3 regions of the Inquilinus ginsengisoli genome follow, and region 3 is predicted to be linked to each of the others. Evidence: predicted binding sites of a transcription regulator. Region 3 holds the regulator's gene; each other region holds the start of a gene.
The links. The regulator HrcA, encoded in region 3, represses chaperone genes, less so after heat shock. The targets are predictions, from matches to a motif close to GTTAGCACTCNCCNNNGGNGAGTGCTAAC.
Positions count from the first base shown of each region.

Region 1: groES (co-chaperone GroES) is a predicted target of HrcA. The motif match lies at 2,658-2,686, and genes of this name have one in related genera.
Region 2: E9232_RS27765 (co-chaperone GroES) is a predicted target of HrcA. The motif match lies at 2,162-2,190, and genes of this name have one in related genera.

Region 1 covers NZ_JAVDPW010000009.1:424,565-430,780, reverse strand. Annotated here, with positions in the region: gene E9232_RS26080 (L,D-transpeptidase family protein) at 1-379, opposite strand, end outside; gene groL (chaperonin GroEL) at 585-2,237, opposite strand; gene groES (co-chaperone GroES) at 2,287-2,598, opposite strand; gene E9232_RS26065 (TRAP transporter large permease) at 2,751-4,031, opposite strand; gene E9232_RS26060 (TRAP transporter small permease) at 4,031-4,558, opposite strand; gene E9232_RS26055 (TRAP transporter substrate-binding protein) at 4,636-5,610, opposite strand; gene E9232_RS26050 (GntR family transcriptional regulator) at 5,768-6,216, shown strand, end outside.
Region 2 covers NZ_JAVDPW010000010.1:317,322-323,537, reverse strand. Annotated here, with positions in the region: gene E9232_RS27780 (ABC transporter substrate-binding protein) at 1-77, opposite strand, end outside; gene E9232_RS27775 (aminotransferase class I/II-fold pyridoxal phosphate-dependent enzyme) at 112-1,287, opposite strand; gene E9232_RS27770 (FadR/GntR family transcriptional regulator) at 1,280-2,020, opposite strand; gene E9232_RS27765 (co-chaperone GroES) at 2,320-2,634, shown strand; gene groL (chaperonin GroEL) at 2,671-4,299, shown strand; gene E9232_RS27755 (hypothetical protein) at 4,457-4,813, shown strand; gene E9232_RS27750 (lytic transglycosylase domain-containing protein) at 4,922-5,758, shown strand; gene E9232_RS27745 (hypothetical protein) at 5,855-6,216, shown strand, end outside.
Region 3 covers NZ_JAVDPW010000009.1:257,993-264,208, forward strand. Annotated here, with positions in the region: gene E9232_RS25265 (HAD-IIIC family phosphatase) at 1-1,853, opposite strand, end outside; gene rph (ribonuclease PH) at 2,058-2,777, opposite strand; gene hrcA (heat-inducible transcriptional repressor HrcA) at 2,893-3,993, shown strand; gene grpE (nucleotide exchange factor GrpE) at 4,008-4,601, shown strand; gene E9232_RS25285 (hypothetical protein) at 4,598-4,738, shown strand; gene E9232_RS25290 (ATP-binding protein) at 4,863-6,216, shown strand, end outside.

The DNA of each region.
Region 1 (6,216 bases), 170 kb from region 3:
TCGGGGTCCAGTCCGGGTTGTACTTGATCGCGTACATGTTCGACAGCAGCTCGGGCGTCGAGGTGCCCGCGGCGCCGACCACGACCTTGCTGCGGATCACCGGGGCGCCGTCCTGGAAGGCGATCAGCTCATAGGACGGAATATTGACCAGGATGAACTTGCCGCGCGGCGGGATGGCGACGGTGACGCCGGCGTCGCGCATGGCCTGGACGAAGGGGGACAGCGGCGGCGCGCCGGGCTGTGCCGGCGCCGGGATGCTGGCGGTCTGCTGCGGCGTGCCGGGCACACAGGCGGCGAGGGCCAGGATCGAGACCAGGGCCAGGGCGGCGCGCGTGACGGGCTGGCGGCGATGCGGCGCGCTGTGTCGGCTGACGGTCATCTCGGAAAATCCCCTTCCATCTCGGGCGGCGTGGCCCGATGGCCGCACGGCGCTGCTAATGATCTAGGCATAAATACTCGGTTCGGCAACGAAGCGACTTCGACGCCCCCGTGAATCCTTGCATCGCCCGGCGTCATGGCAAAAAAAGGGCGCTCCGAAGAGCGCCCTTTCACAATTGGACTTTGGAGGTTCCGATCCGTGAGGATCAGAAGTCCATGTCGCCCATGCCACCCATGCCGCCCATGCCGCCGCCCGGGGCCGCAGCCGCCGGCTTGCGCTCGACGTGCTCGGCCACCATCGCTTCGGTGGTGATCAGCAGGCTGGCCACCGAGGCGGCGTTCTGCAGCGCGGCGCGCACGACCTTGGTCGGGTCGATGACGCCGGCCTTGATCAGATCGCCATACTCGCTGGTCTGGGCGTTGTAGCCCCAGTTCTTGTCGTTCTTGTCCTGCAGCTTGCCGACAACGATCGAGGCGTCGCCGCCCGCGTTGGTGACGATCTGACGGACCGGAGCCTGGAGGGCGCGACGGACGATGTCGATGCCGACCCGCTCGTCGTCGTTGTCGTGCTTGACCTTGTCCAGCGCCTTGGAGGCGTAGAGCAGGGCCGTGCCGCCGCCCGGAACCACGCCTTCCTCGACCGCGGCGCGGGTCGCGTGCATCGCGTCGTCAACGCGATCCTTGCGCTCCTTCACCTCGATCTCGGTGGCGCCGCCGACGCGGATCACCGCGACGCCGCCCGCCAGCTTGGCCAGACGCTCCTGCAGCTTCTCGCGATCGTAGTCCGAGGAGGTCTCCTCGACCTGCGCGCGGATCTGGTTGCAGCGACCCTCGATCTCCTTCTTGGCGCCGGCGCCGTCGACGACCGTGGTCTCTTCCTTGCCGATCAGGACCTTCTTCGAGCGGCCCAGCATGTCGAGCGTGACGCTCTCGAGCTTGATGCCGAGATCCTCGGAGATGACCTGGCCGCCGGTCAGGATGGCCATGTCCTCGAGCATCGCCTTGCGGCGATCGCCGAAGCCCGGGGCCTTGACCGCCGCGACCTTCAGGCCGCCGCGCAGCTTGTTGACCACGAGGGTGGCCAGAGCCTCGCCCTCGATGTCCTCGGCGATGATCAGCAGCGGCTTGCCCGACTGAACGACCGCCTCGAGCACCGGCAGCATGGCCTGCAGGCTCGACAGCTTCTTCTCATGCAGGAGGATGTACGGGCTCTCGAGCTCGCAGATCATCTTCTCGGCATTGGTGATGAAGTACGGCGACAGGTAGCCGCGGTCGAACTGCATGCCTTCGACGACTTCGAGCTCGGTGTCGAGGCTCTTGGCCTCTTCCACCGTGATCACGCCCTCGTTGCCGACACGCTCCATCGCCTTGGCGATCATCTCGCCGATGTCGCGCTCGCCATTGGCGGAGATGGTGCCGACCTGCGCCACTTCGGCGTTGGTCTTGATCGCCTTGGAGCGGGTCTTGAGGTCGGCGACGACGGCCTCGACGGCCTTGTCGATGCCGCGCTTCAGGTCCATCGGGTTGAGGCCGGCGGCCACAGCCTTGACGCCCTCGCGGACGATCGACTGGGCCAGCACGGTCGCCGTGGTGGTGCCGTCACCGGCCAGGTCGTTGGTCTTCGAGGCCACTTCGCGCACCATCTGCGCGCCCATGTTCTCGAACTTGTCGGCGAGCTCGATCTCCTTGGCGACGGTCACGCCGTCCTTGGTGATCCGCGGTGCGCCGAACGACTTGTCGAGGACGACGTTGCGGCCCTTCGGGCCCAGCGTGACCTTGACCGCATCGGCGAGGATGTCGACGCCGCGCAGCATGCGCGACCGGGCGTCGAGCGAGAACTTAACGTCCTTCGCAGCCATCTTTTCAGTCCTTATATGTCTTTGGATTCCGGTGAAGGCGACAGGCGGATCAGGCCGCCTTGGCCGACTTCTTCACGGTGATGATGCCGAGGACGTCGCTCTCCTTCATGATCAGGAGATCCTGACCGTCGAGCTTGACCTCGGTGCCGGACCACTTGCCGAACAGGATGCGGTCGCCGGCCTTGACGTCCAGCGGCACCAGCTTGCCGGCCTCGTCACGCGTGCCCGCGCCGACCGAGATGACCTCGCCCTCCTGGGGCTTTTCCTTGGCGGTGTCCGGGATGATGATCCCGCCAGCGGTCTTCTCGTTCTGTTCGATGCGGCGCACCAGCACACGGTCGTGCAGGGGACGGAATTGCATCGTTGCTCTCCCACTCTTCAATGAAGAGATATGCGTTAAAGGTCCACCCCGGCCCGGTCGTTAGCACTCCCGGCCGGTGAGTGCTACGCATTTAAGGGGAAGCCCCGGACGGGTCAAGGCCCGCCGCATGATTCACCCCAACAAAGAGTCTTTCAGCGGAACGCGGCGGGCAGCCACAGCGACAGCGCGGGGATGTAGGTGACCAGCAGCAGCACCGCGATCGAGGCCCCGAAGAACGGCCAGATCGTGCGCATCGCCTCGCGGATCGTGATCTTGCCGACGGCGCAGCTGACGAACAGCACCGACCCCACCGGCGGGGTGTTCAGGCCGATGCCGGCGTTCAGGATCAGGATGACGCCGAAATGCACCGGGTCGATGCCGAAGGCCTTGACCACCGGCAGCAGCACCGGGGTGCAGATGATGATCATCGGCGCCATGTCCATGAAGGTGCCGAGGATCAGCAGCGCCACGTTGATCAGCAGCAGCACCATGATCGGGTCGCTGGAGATGGCGTGGATCGCGGCGACGGTCGCGGTCTGCACCTGCAGCAGCGCCATCAGCCAGCCGAAGGCCCCGGCGGTGCCGATCACCAGCAGCACCATGGCGGTGGTGCGCACCGCGCCCTGCACCGCCTCGACGAAGTTGGGCCAGTCGAGCTCGCGATAGACCAGGAGCGCGACCAGGAAGGCGTAGATCACCGCGATGCAGGAGCTTTCGGTCGCGGTGAACACGCCGGACCGGACGCCGCCGAAGATGATGCCGATCAGGAGGATGCCGGGCAGCGCCACCACCAGGTAGCGGCCGACGGCGCGCAGGCCGGGGAACGGGTCGGACGGGTAGCCGCGGCGGCGCGCCACGATATAGGCCGTGACCATCAGCGCCGCGGCCAGCAGCAGGCCGGGGATGATGCCGGCGGTGAACAGGTCGGCGATCGACACGTTGCCGCCGGCCGCGATCGAATAGAGGATCATGTTGTTCGACGGCGGGATCATCAGCGCGATGATCGCCGAGTTGGCGGTGACGTTGACCGCGTAGTCGCGGTCATAGCCGCGCGCCGCCATCTGCGGGATCATCAGCCCGCCGATCGCCGAGGCGTCGGCCACGGCCGACCCCGAGATGCCGCCGAACAGGGTCGAGGCGACGACGTTGACCTGGCCCAGGCCGCCGCGGAGATGCCCGACCAGGCTGGCGGCGAAGCGGATCAGCCGGACGGCGATGCCGCCGCGGATCATCAGGTCGCCGGCGAAGATGAAGAACGGGATCGCCATCATGGCGAAGGCGTTCATGCCGGAATTGATCTGCTGGAACACCACCACCGGCGGCAGCCCCATGTAGAGCACCGTCGCGAGGCAGGAGATGCCGAGGCAGAAGGCGATCGGCATGCCCATGAACATGAACAGCGTGAAGCCGCCGAACAGGACCCACAGCTCCATCACGCCATCTCCTGCACGCTGGGCATCGACGCCGCCGTGGGCTCGATGCCGGCGATCCGGTCGAACAGCCGCTCGGCCGCGAACAGCGCGATCAGCGCGCCACCGGCGACCAGCGGCAGGAAGTCGAACCCGCCGGGGATGTCCAGCACGGGAATGGTCGCGGTCCAGGTCCCGATCGCCAGCAGCACGGAGTACCAGACCATGGCGACGCCGAAGCCGAGGATCAGCAGCAGGTTCACGATCTCGAGCCCACGGTTGACCACCGGCGGCAGAATCTGCTGCAGGATGTCGAGGCCGAGATGGAAGCTCTCGCGCACGCCGACCGCGGCGCCGAGCAGGATGAACCAGCCCATCAGCTGCAGCGTCATCGGCTCGGCCCAGCTGGGCGTGTCGTTCAGCACATAGCGGGCGAAGACCTGCCAGCCGACCACGCCGGTCATGGCGACCATGCCGGCGCCGGCCACCCAGAGCGCCCCGGTGGACAGGGCGCCCAAGGCCCGGCGCGTCGCGTTCAAGACCGATGCCATGCCGGCCGATCTCCCTCTGCCATCATGTCGAACGGCCCCCCGCGCGGATGCGCGGGGGGCCGGTGCGGATTGCGGAGCTACTGGACCGCGCGGATGCGCTCGACCAGCGACTTGGTCTTGTCGTCGGTGACGAACTTCGCGTAGACCGGCGCCATCGCCGCGACGAAGGGCGCCTTGTCGACGGTGATGATCTCGCCGCCGCCGGCCCGGACCTTGGCCTCCGACTCCTTCTCGCGCGCCACCCACAGCTCGCGCATCTTGACCACGGAGTCCTTGGCCGCCTGGCGCAGCAGGGCCTGGTCGGCTGGCGCCAGCTTGTCCCAGGACAGCTTGGAGATCACCAGGACCTCGGGCGTCAGCGAATGCTCGGTCAGGGTGAGGTGCTTCGCCACCTCGAAATGGCGCGACGATTCATAGGACGGCCAGTTGTTCTCGGCCCCGTCGACCACGCCGGTCTCCAGCGCCGAATAGACCTCGCCATAGGACATCGGCGTCGGGTTGGCCCCGAAGGCCTGCAGCATCGCGATCCACAGGTCGGATTGCTGGACCCGGATCTTGAGGCCCTTCATGTCCTCGATCGACTTGATCGGCGTCTTGGTGGTGTAGAAGGACCGCGCGCCGGAATCGTAGAAGGCGAGGCCGACCAGCCCATGCGGCTCGAACGCCGCCAGGATCTCGTCGCCGATCGGGCCGTCGACCACCTTGTGCATGTGGTCGACCGAGCGGAACAGGAAGGGCAGGCCCAGCACCTGGGTCTCGGGCACCAGATTGTTGAACGGCGCCGAGTTCACCCGGTTCAGGTCGATCACGCCGAACCGGGTCTGCTCGATCGTGTCCTTTTCCGCGCCGAGCTGCGCGTTGTTGAAGACCTGGATCTTGATCCGGCCGCCCGTCCGCTCGTCCATCAGCTGGCCGAGATACTGGACCGCCACGACGGTCGGATACCCGTCGGGATGGATGTCGGCCGAGCGCAACGTGACGCTTTGCGCCATGGCGGGCAGTGCGGTCAGCGCCAATGCTGCCCCCAAGGCCAGTGCTGCGATGGACTTCATGATTGCCTCCCCCTTTGGCCTGATATGGTCTCTCGATCTTCGCCCCCGGCCCCCTGCCGAAAGACGCGATCTGGTATGATCAGGCCGCCATCTAGTATGGTATTTAGGAGGTTAGTATGGTACTTCAGCCAACGCAATATCCGTTGTGAGCTCCCGCATGGCGCCGCTCGACCTTCTCGACCAGACCACCAGCATCGCCCGGCTGATCGAGCTGGAGATCCGCAAACGGATCGTCACCCTGGCGATCGAGCCCGGCGCGCCGCTGTCGGAGCAGGAGATCGCGGCGCGCTTCGGCGTGTCCCGCCAGCCGGTGCGCGAGGCCTTCATCGCCCTGGCCCGGGCCGGGCTGGTCGAGATCCAGCCGCGGCGCGGCACCTTCGTGGTCAAGATCTCGATCGAGCGCATGCTGGAGGCCCGGTTCATCCGGGAATCGCTGGAGAGCGCGGTGGTGCGCCGGGCCTGCGAGCGGTTCGATTCCCGGGTCCGCACCCGCATCGACTTCCATCTCGAGGCCCAGGAGGTCGCGGCCAAGGCCGGCGAGCACTACGAGTTCCAGCGTGCCGACGAGGCGTTCCATGCCGCCCTCGCCGAGGGTGCTGGCTGCCC
Region 2 (6,216 bases), on a different contig from region 3:
TTGAGGTTGGTGTCGGCCAGCGCCGGGCCGGTGAAGGCGATCGCGGCCAGACCGGCCAAAAGCAACATCCGTTTCATTTTTGCCTCCCTGTTGAACGATGGAAAACGTGGATCAGCCGGCCGAGGCTCCGAGGGCGCGATCGAGGTCGCCCCACAGATCCTCGGTGTCTTCGAGCCCGACCGCGATGCGGACGATGCGCGGCGTCACCCCGAAGGCCGACATCGCGTTCGGCCCCTGGGCCTGGCGCAGCGACGCCTGGGCCGGGATCACCAGGCTTTCATGCCCGCCCCAGCTGACGCCGAGCTTGAACAGCCGCAGCCCGTCGACGAAGCGCGGCACGTCGACCCGCGCGTCGACCTCGAAGGAGAACAGGCCGCTGTGGCCGGTCAGCGTGGCGCCGCCCGGGTGGTTGGAGAACACCGGATGCAGCACCCGGGTGACCAGCGAATGATCGGCCAGGCGCCGGGCGATCGCCAGCCCGCTCTCCTGGTGCTGCCGCATCCGCAGCGGCAGGGTGCGCATGCCGCGGATCAGCAGCCAGGCCTCGAACGGCGACAGCTTGCCGCCGAGATACGGGTAGGTCAGGTCGTTGACCCGGGCGATGCGCTCGGCCGAGCCGGCGATCACCCCCGCCACCGTGTCGCTGTGGCCGCTGAGGTATTTCGAGGCCGAGTGGACGACCAGGTCGACCCCGTGCTTCAGCGGCTGCTGGAACAGCGGCGTCGCCCAGGAATTGTCGATGATGGTGGCCGCGCCATGCGCCTTGGCCAGCGCCGCCAGCCGGCCGATCTCCTGCAGGTCGAACACCATCGAGGTCGGGTTCTCGAGATACAGCAGCTTCGCCCCCGGCAGCGCCGCCTCGACCGCCGCGAGGTCGCCGGCGTCGACATAGTCGACGGTGACGCCGACCCGCGGCAGCAGCTTCTCGAAGAAGCGGTAGGCGTCGCCATAGACGTGGCGGGTGCACAGGATGCGGTCGCCGGCGCCGGCGATGCTGAGCACGGCGGAGCTGATCGCCGCCATGCCGCTGGCGGTGCCGCGCGCCGCCTCGGCGCCTTCCAGCGCCGCGATCTTGCGCTCGAACTCCTGCACCGTCGGGTTGTTGCCGCGGGAATAGATCGGCCGCTGGATCTGGCCCGAGAACGCCGCCTCCATCTCCGCATAATTGGCGAAGGTGAACAGCGAGGTCTGGTAGATCGGCGGCACCACCGCGCCGGACGGGAAGGCATCGTCATGCGCCAGCTGGGTGGCGGCGGCGTAGTCGTCGGCGGCGTAGTCGTCAGTCATGGTCTGGCCCGCGGTTCCGGTCGGCGTTGCGGATGTCTTCGTCGACCATGTCGATGATGGTCAGCGCGGCGTCGCGCGCCCCGTCCGGGTCGCGCCGGACGATCGCGTCGTACATCACGCGGTGATAGGGGAAGGTGCGGCCGGCGAAATCCGGCATGTCGAGCGGGTTTTCCCAGAAGCGGTGGAAGGCGTCCCGCATGCTGGCCAGGATCTGCTCGAAGATCGGGTTCTCGGTGGCACGGAAGATCGACTGGTGGAACTCCCAGTCCTGCTCCGGCGCGTCGCCGTATTTCAGGTGGTGCGCTTCCATGATGTCGAGCCGGCGGCCGATCTCGGCGACCTGCACGGGGGTCGCGCGGCGGGCGCAGATCGCCGCGGCCTCGCCCTCCAGCGCCCGGCGCACCTCCAGCGTGTGCAGCAGGGTGTCGACGTCGGAGGCGCGGTCGATGGTCAGCGGCATGTGGATGCTGGCGGTCGAGACCGCGACGCGCAGATAGGTGCCGCTGCCCTTGCGCATCTCGACGATGCCGAGGCCTTCCCAGCGCTTCAGCGCCTCGCGGATGGTCGAGCGGCTGACCTGCAGCTGCTCCGCCAGCTCGCGCTCCGGCGGCAGCCGGTCGCCCGGCTTGATGCCCGTCCGCTCGACATGCTCCGTCACCGCCACCAGCACGGCCTCGTCACGCGTCGGCGTGCGGACCGGCAGCAGCGATGAGGATCGGGGACGCAGGGACATCGGTAGGGTCGACCTTCAGAATTGGTCTGACATCCCGACCACATCTACGGGAGGAGCCGCCTCGCGTCAACCGGAACTCCGTAGCGCCGCACGCCCGCGCTAAAGGAGTCTCGATCGGGAATTCAGGAGCCTTATCAGCGGATTGGCACTCTCACGGCAAGAGTGCTGAAAATTTGTCGGCGGGCTCTTGACGGCTATTTTCGCGCTCCCCATGTCGCCCGAGCGAACCGGCGAGCCCGCATTCTCGAGGCTGCCGCTCGCGATCACATGACGAGAGATTGGCAAGATAGGAGTCCGCAATGACGTTCTGTCCGCTGCACGATCGCGTGGCCGTCCGCCGCCTCGACGGCGAGGAGAAGACCCGGGGCGGCATCATCATTCCCGACACCGCCAAGGAGAAGCCGCAGGAGGGCGAGGTCGTCGCCGTCGGCCCGGGGCTGCGGGACGAGACCGGCAAGCTGGTGCCGCTCGACGTGCAGGCCGGCGACCGGGTGCTGTTCGGCAAATGGTCGGGGACCGAGGTGAAGATCGACGGCCAGGATCTGCTGATCATGAAGGAATCCGACATCCTGGGCATCCTCGAAGGGGCCGCCGCGCAGAAGGCGGCGGCCTGATCGGAGCCGTCGGATCGTTTTTGAGGGAGTGATGAAATGGCTGCGAAGGATGTGAAGTTCTCCGTCGAGGCGCGCGAGAAGATGCTGCGCGGCGTCGACATCCTCGCCGATGCGGTCAAGGTCACGCTGGGCCCGAAGGGCCGCAACGTCGTGATCGACAAGTCGTTCGGCGCGCCGCGGATCACCAAGGACGGCGTCACCGTCGCCAAGGAGATCGAGCTCGCCGACAAGTTCGAGAACATGGGCGCGCAGATGGTGCGCGAGGTCGCGTCGAAGACCAACGACCTGGCCGGCGACGGCACCACCACCGCGACCATTCTGGCATCGTCCATCGTCAAGGAAGGGACCAAGGCGGTGGCCGCCGGCCTGAACCCGATGGACCTGAAGCGCGGCATCGACACCGCCGTCGAGGCGGTGGTCGCCGACCTCAAGGCCAATGCGCGCAAGATCACCCGCAACGACGAGATCGCGCAGGTCGGCACGATCTCGGCCAATGGCGATGCCGAGATCGGCAGGTTCCTGGCCGAGGCGATGGAGAAGGTCGGCAACGAGGGCGTGATCACGGTGGAGGAGGCCAAGAGCCTCGACACCGAGCTCGAGGTGGTCGAGGGCATGCAGTTCGACCGCGGCTACATCTCGCCCTATTTCGTCACCAATGCCGAGAAGATGCGGGTCGAGCTCGAGGATCCGTACGTCCTGATCCATGAGAAGAAGCTGTCCTCGCTGCAGGCGCTGGTGCCGCTGCTCGAGGCGGTGGTGCAGTCGGGCCGGCCGCTCCTGGTCATCGCCGAGGACGTCGAGGGCGAGGCCCTGGCCACCCTCGTGGTCAACCGGCTGCGCGGCGGCCTGAAGGTCGCGGCGGTCAAGGCGCCGGGCTTCGGCGACCGGCGCAAGGCGATGCTCGAGGACATCGCGGTGCTGACCGGCGGCACCGCCATCTCCGAGGATCTCGGCATCAAGCTCGAGACCGTCACGCTCGACATGCTCGGCCGCGCCAAGAAGGTGGTGATCGAGAAGGAGGCCACCACCGTCGTCGACGGCGCCGGTTCGAAGGCCGAGATCGAGGCCCGCATCCGGCAGATCCGGGCGCAGATCGAGGAGACCACCTCGGACTACGACCGCGAGAAGCTGCTGGAGCGTCTGGCCAAGCTGGCGGGCGGCGTCGCGGTGATCCGCGTCGGCGGCGCCACCGAGGTCGAGGTGAAGGAGCGCAAGGATCGCGTCGACGACGCGATGCACGCGACCAAGGCGGCGGTGGAGGAGGGTATCCTGCCCGGCGGGGGCGTGGCGCTGCTGCGCGCGCTGAAGGCCCTCAACGAGCTCAAGCCGGAGAATGACGACCAGCGGACCGGCATCGACATCGTCCGCCGTGCGCTGCAGGCGCCGGCGCGGCAGATCGCGGTGAATGCCGGCGAGGACGGCTCGCTGATCGTCGGCAAGGTGCTGGAGACGCCGGACTACGCTTTCGGCTTCGACGCCCAGACCGGCGAGTATGGCGACATGTACGCCAAGGGCATCATCGACCCTGCCAAGGTCGTCCGCGCGGCGCTGCAGGACGCGGCCTCCGTCGCCGGCCTCCTGGTCACCACCGAGGCGATGGTGGCCGAACTGCCGAAGAAGCCGGCCGCCGAGGCGCCGGCCCACGGCGCGGGCATGGACTACTGAGGCAACGTCCGGCCGCGGGGAGACGAGAGGCCGCCCGCCTCTCGTCGTCCGCGGCGGCAACTGAATCTCACCATCGAGCGCAACGGCGGGACGCAGACTGTTGCCGTCCAGGTCGCACCCGCCGGAAGCTCGTGAACGAACGAGGAGGAGAACGGGAATGATCGGTTCGACATCGTTCATGACATCATCCCTCGGAATGCGCGTGCTGGCGGCGTACCGCTCCAGCCGCAAGGCAGGACATGATGAGTGGAGCGCCTGCGAGGCGGCGCTGGAGGTCGTCCGGCGTGCCCATCCGGAGGCCTCGGCAGATTTCGCCAACACCTTTGTTTCGGACGTGCTGCGCGAGGCCTACCCGCCGGAGCGCATCAGAGCCGCGGCGGCGCGGCCGCGGACGGCCGCCGTACCGCCTGCCCGGCGAAGCGGCCGGGACCTGCGACCGTCGGACAAGATCCATTTCCGGCGTCTGCCGGCTGCAAGGGCGACATCCGGTGCGACGCCCGATCTGCCGCGGTGATCGCGCCGGCGTCGCGCCTGCCGCCCATCACCCGTTGTGGTCGGTTCGCAACGGAGGGAAATCGCACTACCATGGCCGCCGGCGCGGTCGGCGAGGATCTGGATGCGGATGCGTGGATGGGCCCCGATCGCGATCGCCTGGACGCTGCTGTGCTGCGGCATGGCGGCCGCGGCGCCGGGCAAGGACGAGACGGTCGAGCAGGCGGTGTGCCGGCTGATCGAGGACTCCGCGACGGCGCAGAACCTGCCGCTGGAGTTCTTCACCCGGCTGATCTGGAAGGAAAGCCGGTTCCGGCCGCATGCGGTCAGCCCGAAGGGCGCGCGGGGCGTGGCCCAGTTCATGCCCGGCACCGCGAAGATGCGCGACCTGGCCGACCCCTTCGACCCCGAGACGGCATTGCCGGCCTCGGCCGCCTTCCTGGCCGAGTTGCGCGACCAGTTCGGCAATCTCGGCCTCGCCGCCGCCGGCTACAACGCCGGGCCGAATCGGGTCGCGAGCTGGATCGGCGGCCACGGCTACCTGCCGCTGGAGACCGAGGACTACGTCCAGTTCGTCACCAAGCGGTCGGCCGACGAATGGGTGCCGAAGCCGGACGGCAGCGTCCCCAGCTTCGACGGCAGCCCCAAGCCCTGCCTCGAGCTGCTGGCGTCGCTGAAGACCGAGGGTGACGACAGCGAGCTGCTGTCGCCGACCGCGCCCTGGCATGTCCAGATCGCCGGCAACTTCTCCAAGGGCCGGGCGCTGGCCGCCTATGGCCGGGTCCGCAAGCGCTACCCGCAGCTGATGGCCGACATCCAGCCGATGATCGTCGGCACCCGCATGCTCAGCATGGGCACGCGCCGCTTCTACCGGGTCAGCGTCCCGGCGCAGAGCCGGGCGGAGGGCAACCAGTTCTGCAGCCGCCTGCGCCGGGTCGGCGGCGCCTGCATCGTGCTGCGGAACTGACCGCGGCCGCCTCGGTTCCACCATCATCGCTTCTTAAACGAGACATCGACTTCCACTCGGGGCGCCGTCATTCGAATGAAAACGAAACTCGCTTTCTTGCCGATCATCGGAAGCCTGCTGGCGCTGAGCGGATGCATCGCCGCCGGAGGCGGCAGCGACATCGACGCCCGGGCGAGTGCGCTGGTCGGGCAGAAGATCGATGTGGCCACTGCCGAATTCGGCCCGGAGGATCATGAGGGCGGCTCGGCCACCCATCCCAACATCGGTACCGAGGCCGAGCCGCTGTATGTCCACAATTGGAGCCGCTACGGCAGCACCCAGCACCAGCGGTTCGTTCAGACCGGAACCGCATCGACGGGCCAGGCCCTGGTCGGCGTGATCCCGGCCGGCGGCGGGATGGCCGAGACCCCGCTGTACCAGGATCAATCCGCCCCGACCGGATATTACGAGCAGGACGG
Region 3 (6,216 bases):
GCCGCGACCTCCAGCCAGGGCGACCGCATGAGGGCGTCGGCGTAGAGCGCGGGGTCGGCCGGCAGGTCCAGCACCTTGACCCCGGGCAGGTTGCGCCGCACCGCCTCGCGCTCGACCGGGTTGTCGTCGACGAACAGCACCGATTCCAGGCCCAGGCTCAGCTCCTCCGCGATCTCCTGGATGTTCGCGGATTTCGGTCGCCAGTTGATGCGGTGCGCGACGATGTCGCCGGACCGGATCTGCATGGCCGGCAGGGTCTCCAGCGCCTGCAGCGCCAGATCCTCGTCGTTCTTGCTGCACACCGCCAGGGCGATGCCGCGCTCGGTCAGCGCCTTGACCGCCTTCTGGAAGGCCAGGAAGGCGTTGCCGGGATAGTCGCCGCCGATGCGCACCCCGGCGATGCCCTCCTCGCCCAGCACCCCGCCCCACATCGTGTTGTCGAGGTCCAGCACCACCAGCCGCGCGCTCTTGCCCAGCACGGCCAGGGCGATGCCGGCCCAGCGCCCGGCCAGGCGCTGGTTGAAGGCTTCGGAGAATGGGAAGCGGCCGAGATACCACAGCCGCGCGTCGAGCACGGGGACCGCCGCGGCGCCGGCCTCGGCCGCCAGGTCCAGCCACACCAGCCGGTCCAGCCCGCCCAGCCGCTCGTCCAGGATGGCGTTGGCGCGGGCGATCAGCGCCGCCGCATCCTTGTCGCCGATGCCGCCGGCCATGCGGCCCAGCACTGCGAAGCGATGGACCACGACCCAGCCGCCGTTGTCGGCGTGATGGCCGGCGATCATCTCGGCATAGCCCGCCGCGAGGTCGAGCAGCAGGTCGGGGGCCAGCCCGTCCAGCGACGGCTGCCCGGCCAGGTCCTCCAGCCGGTCGCAGAACACGGAGATCTGGGGGTCGAAGCGCCGCAGCTCCGACCGCGGGTCCAGCAGGGCCTGGCGCAGCTGGCCGTAGGGCACCTCGTGGATCTCGGCGGTGCGGTCCGGCAGCAGGGTCGACAGCTGGTCGGCCAGGGCGGCGGTCAGGTGGTGGACATTGGCGCTGCCCAGCACCGCCAGCCGCAGCGGCGGCTGCTTCGCCGCCTGCTTCAGCTTGGCGTGGCGATGGGCCAGCTCGGCGCCGTTCTCGACGAAGGCGAACTTGTCGGCGGCCAGCATGGTGTCGCAGATGCGCTCGATCGCGGCGGTGCTCGCCGCCTCGACCGTGCCGCGCCACAGCGAGGCGGTGGCCATCGCGCCGTCGCGGCGCAGGCGGTCCACCACCGGGGTGAAGTCGTTGCGGGGGTTCAGCGCCAGGTCGCGCACGAACATCCGCGCTTTCACGTCATGGGCGCCGTCGCCATAATCCGCGGTGCCGGCGAAGTCCTTGAAATAGCGGTAGGGGACGGCGGCCGTCTCCTCCGGCTGGTGGAACTGGGTGCAGTACTCCCAGCCGCAGCCGGCCATGACGGTGGTCGCGTCCTCGCGGGCGAACAGGCCGAAGGGCGAATCGGCGCCGAAAGTGGTGGTCGTCGGGCAGGCGGCGATGCGCTCGGCCTCGGGCCCGGCGACGACGAAGGAATAGATCGGGTGGGCGGTGCGCCGGGCGCTGCGATCGCCGGTCAGCAGCCAGTCGGCCAGCACCCCGGTCTCGGACGGGCTGTCGGCGTGGTGGTAGGGCCGCCCGCCGCAGAAGCTGAAGGTGAAGGACGGCAGCGCCACGGTCCAACCCGAATCGATCAGGGCGCGCAGGCCGTACAGCGCGTCCCAGCGCCCGAAGCCCGGCGGCGGCACCAGCCGGGCCAGCGAGGAATGGATCACCGCGATGCCCGGGGTCGGCCCCAGGACGTCGCGCAATGCCTGCAAGAATGCCTGACGCATGGCCTGCGCCTCGATGAGTATCGGGAAGGGATACCGGCTCGACGGTGCCCGAAACCGGGGCCGCAGTTCAATACACGACAAACGGCCAGAAACGGAACTACCCCGAGACGTTGTCGAAAACAGGGCAGGGGACAGGGCGGGAACGAGAACGGGGCCGGCGTGTCGGCCAGCCCCGGGAGTCGTCGGCCAAGCCTATGGTGGGCCTTACGCCTCGCCCAGCGCCGCGCGCTGCAGCGCCGCCAGCTCGGCGGTGCCCTGCTCCGCCAGGCCCATCAGCGCGTCGAACTCGGCGCGGGTGAACGGCGTCTGCTCCGCCGTCGCCTGCACCTCGACCAGCCCGCCCTTGCCGGTGATGACGAAGTTGGCGTCGGCCTGGGCGCTGGAATCCTCGGCATAGTCGAGGTCCAGCACCGCCTGGCCCTGGTACAGGCCGCAGGAGATGGCGGCGACGCTGTCGATCAGCGGCAGCGCCTTGAGCTTGCGGATCTGGACCAGGTGGCGCAGCGCCAGCACCAGCGCGACATAGCCGCCGGTGATCGACGCGGTGCGGGTGCCGCCATCGGCCTGCAGCACGTCGCAATCGACCTTGATCTGGATCTCGCCCAGCGCCTTGAGGTCGGTGACGGCGCGCAGCGACCGGCCGATCAGGCGCTGGATCTCCTGGGTCCGGCCGGTCTGCTTGCCGCGGGCGGCCTCGCGGTCGGTGCGCTGGTCGGTGGCGCGCGGCAGCATGCCGTACTCCGCCGTGACCCAGCCCTTGCCGCCGTTCTTCAGCCAGGACGGCACGCGGTCGTCGACCGATGCGGTGCACAGCACATGGGTGTCGCCGAACTTCACCAGGCAGGAGCCTTCGGCATATTTGTTGACGTTGGTTTCGAGGCGGATGGCGCGCAGCGCGTCGATGGCGCGTCCGGACGGTCGCATGGGATGGCTTTCTGTTTCTCGGCGAGGGTCGCGCACGCTATCCTCGCAGGTCCTGCCCGTAAAGCCCGGGGCGTTGATTCGGGCCGAACGGCGCCTACATAGCGTGGCGACAGCCATGAACGCATTGAACGACTTCTCGACCCGATCGACGGGCCAGGCCTTCCGGGAGCTCAATGAGCGATCCCGCGAGGTCTTTCGCCTGATCGTCGACGCCTATGTCCAGTCCGGCGAGCCGGTGGGCAGCCGCACCCTCTCGCGCCGGCTCGGCGCCTCGCTGTCGCCGGCCACCATCCGCAACGTCATGGCCGACCTCGAGGAGGCCGGGCTGCTCTACGCGCCGCACACCTCGGCCGGCCGGCTGCCGACCGATGCGGGGTTGCGGCTGTTCGTGCACGGGCTGATGCAGCTGGGCGATGTCGGCGAGAGCGAGCGCGCCTCGATCGAGGCGCAATGCGCCCAGGCCGGCCGCGGCGTCGCCGAGATGCTGGAGGAGGCGACGTCGACCCTGTCCGGCCTGTCCGCCTGCGCCGGGCTGGTGCTGGCGCCCAAGGCCGACCGCCCGCTGAAGCACATCGAATTCGTCAACCTGTCGCCGGGCCGGGCGCTGGTCGTCCTGGTCACCGAGGACGGCATGGTCGAGAACCGCGTGCTGGAGGTGCCGCTCGGGCTGCCGGCCTCGACCTTCGTCCACGTCACCAACTACCTCAACGCCCGCATCGTCGGCCGCACCATCGCCGAGGCCCGGACCGAGGTGACGGCCGAGATCGAGGCGCAGCGCACCCAGCTCGACGCCCTCTCGACCAAGGTGGTCGAGGCCGGCCTCGCCACCTGGAGCGGCAGCGGGGGCGGCACGCTGATCGTCAAGGGCCAGTCCCGCCTGCTCAGCGACGTCACCGCGCTCGAGGACCTCGATCGCATCCGCGGCCTGTTCCAGGTGCTGGAGACCAAGGAGTCGATGCTGAAGATGCTCGACGCGGCCAACGCCGCGGAGGGCGTGCAGATCTTCATCGGCGCCGAGAACGGCCTGTTCAGCCACACCGGCTGCTCGATGATCATCGCCCCCTACAAGGGCGGCGACCAGCGCGTGGTGGGCGCCATCGGCGTGATCGGGCCGACGCGGCTGAACTACGCCCGCATCATCCCGATGGTGGATTACACCGCGAAGATGATAGGGCGTCTCCTGTGGACCAACGAGAACACGAACCAGGTAGCATGATGCAGAGCAAGACGATGTCCCCCGAGCCCCGCCCGGACGCGACGGAGCCGGAGACCGAGGGCCTGGAGCCCGCGGTCGAGGGTGTCGCCGCGACCGAATCCGAAGCCGGTGACGATGGGGCGGCACTGGCCGAGGCGCAGGACCGCATCGCCGCGCTGGAGGCCGAGACCGCCAAGCTGAAGGACCAGGCGCTGCGCGCGCTGGCCGAGACCGAGAACATCCGCCGCCGGTCCGAGCGCGAGCGCGAGGACACGGCGAAGTTCGCGATCTCCAGCTTCGCCAAGTCGCTGCTGGACGCCGCCGACAACATGCGCCGCGCCATCGATGCGGTGCCGGCCGAGGCGGTGGAGCAGGACCAGGCCCTGGCGACCCTGATGGACGGCGTCGCCGCCACCGAGCGCCAGCTGCTGGCCGCCTTCGAGCGCAACGGCGTCACCCGGATCGAGCCGGTGGGGGAGGTGTTCGACCCGAACTTCCACCAGGCGATGTTCGAACTGCCGGGCAGCGGCAAGCCGGCCGGCACCATCATCCAGGTGATCCAGCCCGGCTATGTGCTGCAGGGACGCCTGCTGCGCCCGGCCATGGTCGGCGTGGCCAAGGGGGAATGACGATGAAGAACCGGCGGCTCGGTCTCGCGTCGGCCCTGATCGCGGTGGCGGTGCTCGCCGCCGCCTGCGACCCGGCGGTCAAGCCCGCCCAGGGCCCCTATGTCGGCGTCGGCGCCGGCATGTCCAAGCCATCCTGAGGCGGGCGCATCCCTGCGGTCCGCATGCCGCAGGGAATCGACACGAAACTGTCACCGCCCTCACGTAGCTTCGCCGTCCCCCGCATGATCGCGGTATCCTAGGCTCGCTGCTCGAGGCGCGTGCATGGCCGGTCCGATCTACCGTCATCTGCTTGGCATCGGCGCGATCGCCGTCCTGGTGATCGCGGCGCTGTTCCTGTCGGCGGGGGCGGGGGGAATCGGCGTCTGGCTGGCTGCGGCCGGCGTGCTGGCGGTGGTCGCCGTCGCCGGCCTGTTCGCCTGGCGCCTGCTGCGCGACCTCGAACTGCTGCGCCGCCACATCGCGGCATCGACGGTGGAGGCGCCGGAGACGCCGCCGCGGCCGTCGACCGAGATCGGCCAAGTGCTGTTCCTGCACCTGTTGCGGCTGCAGCGCCACGCCCGCGGCCGCGAGCGCACCCTGGCGGTCGAGCTGCAGACCGCGTCGGAGATCCTGGAGGCGCAGGAGGACCCGATTCTGGTGCTGGCCGGCGATCGCAGCGTGCTGCGCGCCAACGGCGCCGCCGGGCGGCTGTTCGGCGACCGGCTGCTAGGCCGCGACATGGCGGACGCCATCCGCCATCCCGAGATCGTGGCGGCGGTCGATGCGGTGCTGGCCGGCGGTGCGGTGCAGACCGTGCCCCTGAACCTGCCGGTGCCGATCGAACGGGAGTTCGAGGTCCGCATCCAGCGCTTCGAGCGCCGCGACACCGCGGTCTCGCCCGAGATCGTCCCGCCCGAGGCGGCCCATCGCGAGCCGGGCGGCGGGCCGGAGCCGGCGCTGCTGGTCACGCTCTACGACCTCACCATCTCCAAGCGCATCGAGCAGATGCGTGCCGATTTCGTGGCCAATGCCAGCCACGAGCTGCGCACGCCGCTGTCCAGCCTGATGGGCTTCATCGAGACGCTGCGCGGCCCGGCGCGCGACGACGTGGCCGCGCGCGAGCGCTTCCTCGGCATCATGCAGGCGCAGGCCGAACGCATGTCGCGGCTGGTCAACGACCTGCTGTCGCTGTCGCGGATCGAACTCGACGAGCATGTGCCGCCGACCGGGCGGGTGACGATCGGCCCGCTGCTGCAGGCAGTGGCCGACGCGCTGGAGCTGAAGGCTCAGCGCAAGAACCAGCGGCTCGAACTCGACCTGTCGCCCGACCTGCCGGCAGTGGTCGGCGATTCGGACCAGCTGTACCAGGTGTTCCAGAACCTGGTGTCCAACGCGATCAACTACAGCCGGCCGGATTCGGTGGTCGGCATCTCCGCCCGCACCGTCCAGGAAGGGCGGCGCCCGGGCCTGGTCGTCACCGTCACCGACCAGGGCGACGGCATCGCCAGGGAACACCTGCCGCGGCTGACCGAACGCTTCTACCGGATCGACCCGGCGCGCAGCCGCGCCGTCGGCGGCACCGGCCTCGGCCTCGCCATCGTCAAGCACATCGTCAGCCGCCATCGCGGCCGGCTGG